One region of the Agrobacterium sp. 5Ca50 genome, then DNA from elsewhere that is predicted to be linked to it. Evidence: predicted binding sites of a transcription regulator. Region 1 holds the regulator's gene; each other region holds the start of a gene.
What was found. Region 1 encodes LexA, which represses DNA repair genes until DNA is damaged. Its sites were predicted from a motif close to TGTTCNNNNTGTGTTCNG; they were not measured.

Region 1 (3,378 bases):
TTGCCGCCATTTCGGCATCAACGCCGGAACGGGTAATTGCCACCTGACGGCGGAATTCCGACAGCGCCATCGGCGTGCCGGGAATGCGGCGCATGCGGGCGCGCACAAGAAAGTCCTGATAGAGCACAGCGTCCGTGCGATAGGCCGACTGCGGATCATCCAGAATTTCGTAGAGAACGCCTGAGATCTTTTCTTCGCGCTCTTCCGGCGTCATGTCCGAGGCGCTGCTGCGCTGCGGCTGTTCGGAGGCTGGCGTGATCGCCGCCGGCGTCGAGCGCGACAGCTCTGCCAGAATGTCCGTTGTCGGGCGCGGTGCCGGTGGCGTGCGGCGCACAGGGGCGCGCGTAAATTCTTCCGGGTCTGGCGTGAAGATCAGGTCTTCCACGTCCTGCGGTGCATCGGGCAGCGGCATCAGCTTGGGCGATGACGACCGAGCCGAGGTTTCCACAGCACCAATGACGATAGGCAGTGGGCGGCGCGACAGAGCCGGGCCAAGCGCCACGAAATTACCACGCTGCAAATCGCGGAACATTTCCGCCTGACGGCGGTCCATGCCGAGCAGGTCGGCTGCGCGTGCCATGTCGATATCAAGGAAAGTACGGCCCATCAGGAAGTTGGAGGCTTCCGCCGCCACGTTCTTGGCAAGTTTTGCCAGACGCTGCGTGGCGATAACGCCGGCCAGACCACGTTTACGGCCGCGACACATCAGGTTGGTCATGGCGCCAAGCGATGCCTTGCGGGCATCTTCGGTTACTTCGCCAGCCACGGACGGCGCAAACATCTGCGCTTCGTCGACCACCACCAGCACCGGATACCAATATTCGCGGTCGGCATCGAACATGCCGTTGAGGAATGCAGCTGCGGCCCGCATCTGCTGTTCGACATCAAGACCTTCAAGCGTCAGGACGCAGGATACGCGGTGCTGGCGAATACGGTTGGCAATACCGGCCAACTCACCTTCTGTGCGCTCGCCATCCACAACGATATGGCCGAACTTGTCGGCCAGCGTCACAAAGTCCCCTTCAGGGTCAATAATGACCTGCTGAACCCAGGGGGCGGATTGTTCAAGTAGCCTGCGCAGCAGATGCGACTTTCCGGAACCGGAATTGCCTTGCACCAGCAGACGCGTGGCGAGCAATTCCTCAATGTCGAGTTTGGCAGCCTGCCCACCCGATAGCGTTCCCATGTCGATGCCGACCTGCAATGCCCTAAAACCTTATACTGTCAAAAATTGATGTTGAATGCCGACTCCGAACGAGCAGCGAACCCTCCCCATAACAGAGATTTCAACGCAATGCTTCCTCGTGAAGGTAAAAATGCACAGGGAATATGCGCTGCCAACCCAATCTGGTGGAGAGAATCAAACGAACCGAATCACAGCGCCTTACGATATCAGATTGATAGTGGTGCCGGTTGGCCGGCTATCGGGCGGTGTTGCGAGCCTCAGTTTCTGACTGGTCGTTTTGCCCCGAATTAAGGTAAAATCTTTTTAAAAACAGAACGATAGGCAGCGATTACACGTCTTGGCTGTTTTGAAAGAAAATTCACCGGCGCGGCGATTACGAAATATTAAAGCCTTGCGGAACACATATGGAACATATAGTGTATGTTCTGCATTTGTTTCGATTTTCATCAACGGTTGGGGTGCGACTTCATGCTCACACGCAAACAGCAGGAACTGCTTCTTTTCATTCACGAAAGAATGAAGGAATCCGGTGTTCCTCCCTCATTTGATGAGATGAAGGATGCGCTTGATCTCGCGTCCAAATCCGGCATTCACCGGTTGATCACAGCGCTTGAAGAACGTGGCTTCATTCGCCGCCTGCCAAACCGGGCTCGCGCACTGGAAGTCATCAAACTTCCTGAAGCCTATTCGCCAAGCCTCAAACCACAGCGTGGCTTCTCACCAAGTGTGATCGAAGGCAGCCTTGGCAAACCAAAACCGGTTGTCGCCCCTGCTCCGACCCCCGCGCCTGTCAGCGCCAATGATGGCGGCAGCTCGGTATCGGTGCCGATGATGGGACGGATCGCGGCCGGTGTGCCGATCTCCGCCATCCAGAACAACACACATGATGTGTCCGTGCCGGCTGACATGCTGGGTTCTGGTGAACATTACGCACTGGAAGTGCGCGGTGACTCGATGATCGATGCTGGCATCTTTGACGGCGACACGGTCATCATCCGCAACGCCAAGACCGCCAATCCCGGTGACATCATCGTGGCGCTGGTCGATGATGAAGAAGCGACCTTGAAGCGTTTTCGTCGCAAGGGTGCATCTATTGCGCTTGAGGCGGCAAACCCGGCCTATGAAACCCGCATCTTTGGACCTGACCGCGTCAAGATCCAGGGCAAGCTGGTTGGCCTGATCCGCAGATACCACTAAGCGGTCATCATCAGACCCATATCACTGCCAGATGACGCGCCAGCGCGTCATCGCTACTGTCGTCGGAAAACGCCCGACAAAACTAGCCTTCAGCTTACGTTAGTCTAGTGACGGTCCAGCAGTTGCGAGACATGCGGCGGTACTGCCGTTTCAAATGTCCTGCTGCGCCAGTTATAATAACGATGCATGGTCCATGGACGGTAGGAACCATAAATGGCAGCCGTCATCCTCTCTATCGGCAAATCCTGATTTGCGGCGGTTGTAGCCTCAGTTGAAAATGTGATCTCCAGCGATCCGGTGCGCCGCAATGTCTGGGCACTGAGCAAAAAGGCGCCGGAGCGGCAGGTTTCAAATGATGTGGGACGCGTGGTGATAACCACAGAACCGATGTCGCAGGCGAGACCAAGATATCTGTTATCCAGCACGGAAATCACCACCTGCCCCTTCGCTGATCTGGCGATACACCAGCTGTCGCGACGGCAGGTAAAGGCATCAGATGCGTTTGTAACGGCGGCAGACATCGCCTGCCTTTCAGTCTGAATGGTGTGTTCGTCCAGCATCGGCCGTCGTGATCGTGGTGGTGCGGCATCGGCATTGCCTGTCGTTCTGTCATTGGCATCGTCAGGCGATGGTTCTGGGGCTGGCAGTTCCTGCAGCATGTTTGGCCGAATATATTTGTCAGGTAAGAACAAAGCCCGCGCCCATTGGTCATAGATAAAGCCGGATGGGCGTTGGCTGGTGCTGGCAACCTGATCCTCGCCAACCAGTGCCATCAGTTTCCCGTCCTCAAAAACCACCAGATCGGGATTGTCCTGTTGCCGTGACAGCACAAACAGCACAAGGCCTGCCAGCAGGAACACAGCACTTACCCAAGCCAGTCGGGTGCGAAACAGTGTCAGCGCCAATAGGCCAAGCGTTCCGGCGCCCAGAAACCATTGATGTTGTCGTCCGACTCCGGCATCGCCTCCCCATGAGGCCACATAGGTGGCAATATC
Region 2 (3,378 bases), on a different replicon from region 1:
TGGTTTGGCGGTTCCGGCACGGATCGCCTGTCGTGTGCCATCTACCTTTTCGACGATCAGGTCGGCACGCCTGACACCCAATCCCCTTTTCTGCAATTCATCTATCAACTGGACGACAAGTCGGCCGACATATTTGTTGATGGTATCTGCAGCTCCGATCGGTTCGGCAAATGCTCTGCTGACCTCGATCAAATCAGGTGTTCTGATTGGATCAATGGGTTCTGCAGCCCGACCGAACATCTGATCAAGCCGACGGCCAATTTCAGGCCCGAAGCGTAAGGTCAGTGGCGCGCGTGGTGTGTTGGCAAGTTCGCCAATCGTCTGGAAACCGAGGGTCTTGAGATCAGTGATGACATTTGGTGGCAAACGCAGCAGCGATACAGACAGTTTCTCCACGGCCCGCACGCTCTCCCCTACCGGAACAATCACCGTGCCGCGATTGATGGTTCTCGCACAGGCATGGGCTACACCCCAGGTATCAGCCACCGCCACACGGACGTTAAGCTTCTTTGCCAGAAACTGGTTGGTGATTCTGGTAACCATCGGCAGTTCACCACCCTGCAGATGATCAGCCCCTTCCGTATCCATGACAATGCCATCTAAACCGTCGACCGCAACAACTGGCGAATAGATGGTGAGTGCCCAAAGGGTAATACGTTCCAAGGCAGCCGCGTCAGCTTCAAGATCAGCATCGACCAGCAGCAATTCGCGAAACAGAGCCTGCGCTTTCGCCGCTGGCATGCCGACGTAGACGCCAGCTTTTCGGGCCGCGTGATCAGTGGCAGATACCCAGCGTTTGGAGCCGCTTCTGGCAATCACCACAATTGCCTGATCAGCCGAAATTGAAGGATCGGCGCGACGAATGCGATCCGTCGGCAGATCCGGTAGATAGATGGATACGACCCGTGTCATCGCACGCCCTCACGAAAAACTCCGCACACTCGCCCGCTTTCACGCGCATCAGTTCCAGAAACCACTGGGCACTGCCTACCCCGGGTACCGGAAGTCCTTGCGATGGCATCACACTGACGCGCCATCTGGTTGTTGACGCAGTTGGTTGGCCGAAATCATTGGCCTCCGTTTGACGACGCCATCGCCGGACTGCCAGGGCCATGGTGCCAGTTCGTTCGGCCGCCAGTTGAAGCCGACGTGAACCGACCATCGGCAAACGAACGAGTTCACCAACGACAGCCCCCAACCCGCCAAAGGATAATCCCTCTTCCATGTTGGCAAGCACGTCTTCTTCACGGTCGGATTCCACAAAAATCACTCGATCCGGATGGAGGCCGACTTGTGCGAGGGCTGGAAAAAACAGATCAGGTCGCGTCAGGCACCAGACGATAGGGCCCTTGGTGCGGGCAGCAATACCGGCCGCAAACAGGGCTGCGGCTGCGCCATCAACCGTCCCTGCCCCGCCGCCTGCAAACTCGTGAAGCGCACCAAAGGCGAGGCCACCACTTGGCAAAACCCTATCAATATCAGCGACGCCAAACGGTAACACTCCGGCTTTGCGCATGGATGCGCCTTCAAGCGACGCTATACGCTCACGCAAATCTGCGATCACCCGTTTGCAGGCAGCAGTCATCGTTCACAGCTCCCTTCGGACGTGTGTTTGCAAGTCGACATTACGTCGCAAGAGTTCATTTGTTCATTGTTTGTTCCCAAGGCAACGAAGAGTCAAGCGCTGTAGAAATTGGGAATATTATCCTTTTTGCTAGAATGTCGGCAAATAGTGATTAGAATCAAATTCGTAGCGAAAACGCAATTTATCTAAAAATATTTGCCTATCTGTAGCCAGATGGTGGATAGCGGGGAAAAATGGCCTCGTCCAATTTTCTTGAGCTTCCCCGGATCAGTCGCCCTGAGCCAAGGCTAACAGCTTGGCCCTGAAAACATCTGCTTGGCTCTCAGAAAATAGAGCTGAGTGGTAAGCAGCACGGGCCGAAACCTCTCTTTTCGACCGCACCAAGGCCGCGAAAACCATACGGCGTAACTCATGTAGACCAAACGGGCACTAACTTGAGAAATCTGCGGGCTTCGACACGGTGGTGTCTAACCTAATGCATGGCTTAGTCCGTCAACGTACACAGAGCTTGTTAGCGGAACACAATAGCGACCGTTACCATTACACACTGCCGCCGCAGTGGGCGATGTGGAGTAAATGCATGAATACCAGAATTTGCATCATCGGTTCAGGCCCAACCGGAATTTTTACACTCAAGACGCTGGTTGCCTCTCCAGTCCCGCTGATAATCAGCGTGTTTGATGCCGAACTTGTCGCCGGCAAGGGAACACCCTACCTGCCGGGGGCAAATGATCCGGTTATGTTGTCAAATATTCCCAGCATCGAGATACCGCCGTTGATGGAAACGCTCGTGGATTGGCTTAACCGTCAGTCCAACGACTATCTGAGCACATTCAACATAAACCGATCATCAATAAATGATCGCGAATTTTATCCGCGTTTAGTGATCGGAGACTATTTTCACGATCAATTTCAGGCGATCCTCTCCGTTGGAAAAATCAACCGCCATCGCGTGGAGGTTTATCCCGGCCATAGGGTTACCGACATTGAGCTCGGTACAACCGATATCCGTCTTAAAGTCTCCAGCTTCGACGGGGATTTTGACGCCGTGTTCGACCATGTCGTTATGGCCACGGGTCACAACTGGCCTGAAAACACTCAGGTCAAACCCGGATATTTCGCGTCGCCGTGGCCCGCCACAGAACTGCAAGAGATCGGCGATGGCAGACTTGGCATTCTTGGTACATCGCTCAGCGGTATCGATGCACTTCTAACAGTTGCGACCTCTTGTAGTTCATTCGTGTGTGACGCCGGAGGAACATTGCAGTACGTAACAAGTGCAGGACACCAGGACTTTCACGCAACAATGATGTCCCGGAAGGGCTTATTGCCCGAAGCTGACTTCTACTGCCCACTTCCCTATATAGAACCACAAATTTGTACGTATGAAGCCATCCAAAACGAAGTCAATATCGGTTCTCAGGGCCTGCTGGATCGGGTGTTTGATCTGTTCCAGCGAGAGTTGTTGGCAGCTGACCCTGATTATTCCGCTGAAATCGGTCTTAGTCACCTGTCGGTTGACACATTTGCGGACGCTTACTATGGGCGGCGTTCAGACACCGATCCATTCGTATGGGCGGCGGCAAACCTTGCGGAAGCGCACCTTAATTTCGAGCTGCAGTTCACCATTCCCTGGCGATACGCCATTCTCATTACGCATGAGATTATAGAGAAAGCCATACCACACCTCGACACAACCGATCTCACGCGTTTTAACCGGTCATTCAAGGGTATTTTTATCGATCAGTATGCGACGGTTCCACATCTTTCTATTCGTCGGCTTTTGGCACTGC
Region 3 (3,378 bases), 320 kb from region 1:
ACAGTGACCCACAAATGGATCAGTGGCTTACGCCACTCCGCTCGGACCGATTCATTTGTAGCGAATGCTTGATGTGTTTTCAACTTTATCTTGTGTTTTGAATTGTTTTCACCGCTCATTTTTTTGCCTATTAGCCGTCGCTGGGCGTTTGCCGCGGCCGCTGACAAGGCGGCGGCGGATGGCCTATTTCTCGGGCCAACGGTAATGGATTCTGCCGGGCATTATGCCGAACCGCTTCCCCGATGAAGCTGATGACTCCTACTCAACGCACACTGCGCAGGAGTAGAGTCATTTCTGGAATTCCGTTTCGCCGCCTTTCCCGTTTTCATGCCGATTTCGGCCTTCATTCGATTATCGGCCTCCGTTTGCGGCAGGTGCGCAGCCTTGGCAAATGGGTGGCCATTGTAGTGCCGATGGCGGTGACTGTCTGGTCGCTGGTGGCGTTTTTCCTGTGGAGCCTTGAGCGGACGACCGTGCTGCGGTTTGACCACCCTTGGCTGATCTACCTGATGCCCATCGCCGGGTTTGCCATGGTGTGGGCATATGGTGCCTTTGGCAAATCGGCCGAGGGTGGCAACAACCTGATTGTTGAACAGATCCACCAGCCGGATGGCGGCGTGCCGCTGCGCATGGCGCCGTTTATTCTGGTCAGTACGGTGTTGACCCATCTTGTCGGTGGTTCGGCGGGGCGTGAAGGCCAAACAGCAGCGGCGGGCAAAGGGCAAACCGTAACCACACGGCGGATAGCAAAAAGCCCGGAAGCGTTTGCTTGCCGGGCTTTGTTGATGAGCGTTTTGTCGATCAGAACGGGATATCGTCGTCCATGTCGTTGGAGAAGCCGCCCGCAGGCTGGCCGCCGCGTGCACCACCACCGCCGCTACGCGCTGGCTGCTGGTCGTAACCACCGCCATAACCGCCACCGGAGGAGCCGCCGCCGTAATCATTTCCGCCGCCGCCAAAGTCGCCGCCACGGCTGCCGCCGCCACCGCCTTCACCGCGACCATCCAGCATGGTCAGCGTGGAGCCGAAGCCCTGCAGAACAACTTCGGTGGAGTAACGGTCATTGCCCGTCTGGTCCTGCCATTTGCGGGTCTGCAGCGCGCCTTCGATGTAGAGCTTGGCGCCCTTCTTGACGTATTGTTCAATAACCTTGCAAAGACCTTCGTTGAACACGACAACCGTGTGCCATTCGGTCTTTTCTTTGCGTTCGCCGCTGTTGCGGTCACGCCAGGTTTCGGAGGTGGCAATACGAAGATTGGCAATTGGGCGTCCGTCCTGGGTGCGGCGAATTTCCGGGTCCGCCCCAACATTGCCGATCAAAATTACCTTGTTTACACTGCCTGCCATCTCGTTATCCTTGCTCCGTGCATTTTGCCCGGAAAACTTTCTTTTCTAAAACTGGTGAGATCATAGACCATAGAGGTGGCCAATGGGCACCTTTACCGCCACACAATCCACAAGGAATGTTTGCATACAATTCACCGGGATTGCTTTCACGTCAAGTTTGTTCTTTCTTTGTTCCAATAAATCTCTATTATCCAGCGGAACAGAATCGAAAAGCAGCTATTCCATACGATTAAACTCGACACTGGGCTTGGCCGCACTACATAAGTGCCCGACCCTGCCCGCCAACATATATTCCGAGCCTTGTCATGAGCGAATTGAAAACGATTTCCATCCGTGGTGCACGAGAACATAACCTGAAAGGGATTGATCTCGACCTGCCGCGCAACAAGCTGATCGTGATGACGGGACTGTCCGGCTCCGGAAAATCATCGCTGGCATTTGACACCATCTATGCCGAGGGGCAGCGCCGCTACGTGGAAAGCCTGTCGGCCTATGCGCGCCAGTTTCTGGAAATGATGCAGAAACCTGACGTCGACCAGATCGAGGGTCTGTCGCCGGCCATTTCCATCGAGCAGAAAACCACCTCGCGCAACCCGCGCTCGACGGTGGGCACCGTGACTGAAATCTACGACTATATGCGCCTGTTGTTTGCGCGTGTGGGCGTGCCCTATTCGCCAGCCACCGGCCTGCCGATTGAAAGCCAGACGGTGAGCCAGATGGTGGACCGTATTCTGGCGTTTGAGGAAGGCACCCGTCTTTATATTCTGGCGCCAATCGTGCGCGGCCGCAAAGGCGAATATAAAAAGGAAATGGCCGAGCTGCAGAAAAAGGGCTTTCAGCGCGTCAAGGTCGATGGCCAGTTCTATGAAATTGCCGATGTGCCGGCGCTGGACAAGAAATACAAACACGACATTGACGTGGTGGTGGACCGTGCGGTGGTGCGCGCCGACATGGCAAGCCGTCTGGCAGACAGCCTTGAGACATGTCTGCGGCTGGCCGATGGGTTGGCGATTGCCGAATTTGCCGACAAGCCGCTGCCAGCCGAGGAAACATCGGCCGGTGGTTCTGCCAACAAATCCCTGAACGAGACCCATGAGCGGGTGCTGTTTTCGGAAAAGTTTGCCTGCCCTGTCTCCGGTTTTACCATTCCGGAAATCGAGCCGCGGCTGTTTTCCTTCAACAACCCGTTTGGTGCCTGCCCAACCTGTGACGGCCTTGGTTCGCAGCAGAAGGTGGATGAAAACCTGATCGTGCCGGAACCAAACCGCACGCTCAAAGACGGCGCGATTGCCCCTTGGGCAAAATCGACCTCACCTTATTATAACCAGACGCTGGAAGCGCTGGGCAAAGCCTTCGGTTTCAAGCTGTCCAGCCGCTGGTCGGACCTGTCGTCGGCGGCCAAGGGCGCCATTTTGCAGGGCACCGAAGACAAGATCGAATTCCAGTATGAAGATGGCGCACGCTCCTACAAGACCGTGAAGAATTTCGAAGGCATCGTGCCGAACCTTGAGCGCCGCTGGAAGGAAACCGACAGCGCATGGGCGCGTGAGGATATCGAGCGTTACATGTCGGCAGCGCCCTGCCCGGCCTGCGCCGGTTATCGCCTGAAGCCGGAAGCGCTGGCGGTGAAAATCAACAAGCTGCATATTGGCGAAGTCACGCAGATGTCGATCCGCACCGCGCGCGATTGGTTTGAGGTTCTGCCTGAGACGCTGAGCGCCAAGCAGAATGAAATTGCCGTGCGCATTCTCAAGGAAATCCGCGAACGTCTGCGCTTCCTCAATGATGTGGGGCTGGATTACCTCAGCCTGTCGCGCAATTCCGGCACGCTATCGGGTGGTGAAAGCCAGCGTATTCGCCTGGCCTCGCAGATCGGCTCGGGCCTGACGGGTGTTCTTTACGTGCTGGACGAGCCATCGATTGGCCTGCACCAGCGCGACAATGCCCGCCTGCTGGACACGCTGCAGCACCTGCGCGACATCGGCAATACGGTGATTGTGGTGGAGCATGACGAAGATGCCATCATGACCG

Region 2: ACZ5FM_RS23280 (ImuA family protein) is a predicted target of LexA. The motif match lies at 1,646-1,663, and genes of this name have one in related genera.
Region 3: uvrA (excinuclease ABC subunit UvrA) is a predicted target of LexA. The motif match lies at 1,506-1,523, and genes of this name have one in related genera.

What each region holds. Positions count from the first base shown of each region.
Region 1 covers NZ_AP026438.1:1,280,915-1,284,292, reverse strand. The annotation lists gene ACZ5FM_RS06080 (ATP-binding protein) at 1-1,204, opposite strand, end outside; gene lexA (transcriptional repressor LexA) at 1,655-2,383, shown strand; gene ACZ5FM_RS06070 (ComEC/Rec2 family competence protein) at 2,488-3,378, opposite strand, start outside.
Region 2 covers NZ_AP026440.1:234,438-237,815, reverse strand. The annotation lists gene ACZ5FM_RS23285 (Y-family DNA polymerase) at 1-912, opposite strand, end outside; gene ACZ5FM_RS23280 (ImuA family protein) at 833-1,585, opposite strand; gene ACZ5FM_RS23275 (FAD/NAD(P)-binding protein) at 2,166-3,378, shown strand, end outside.
Region 3 covers NZ_AP026438.1:1,598,903-1,602,280, reverse strand. The annotation lists fluoride riboswitch at 192-268, shown strand; partial or broken gene ACZ5FM_RS07805 (chloride channel protein) at 351-702, shown strand; gene ACZ5FM_RS07800 (single-stranded DNA-binding protein) at 802-1,347, opposite strand; gene uvrA (excinuclease ABC subunit UvrA) at 1,653-3,378, shown strand, end outside.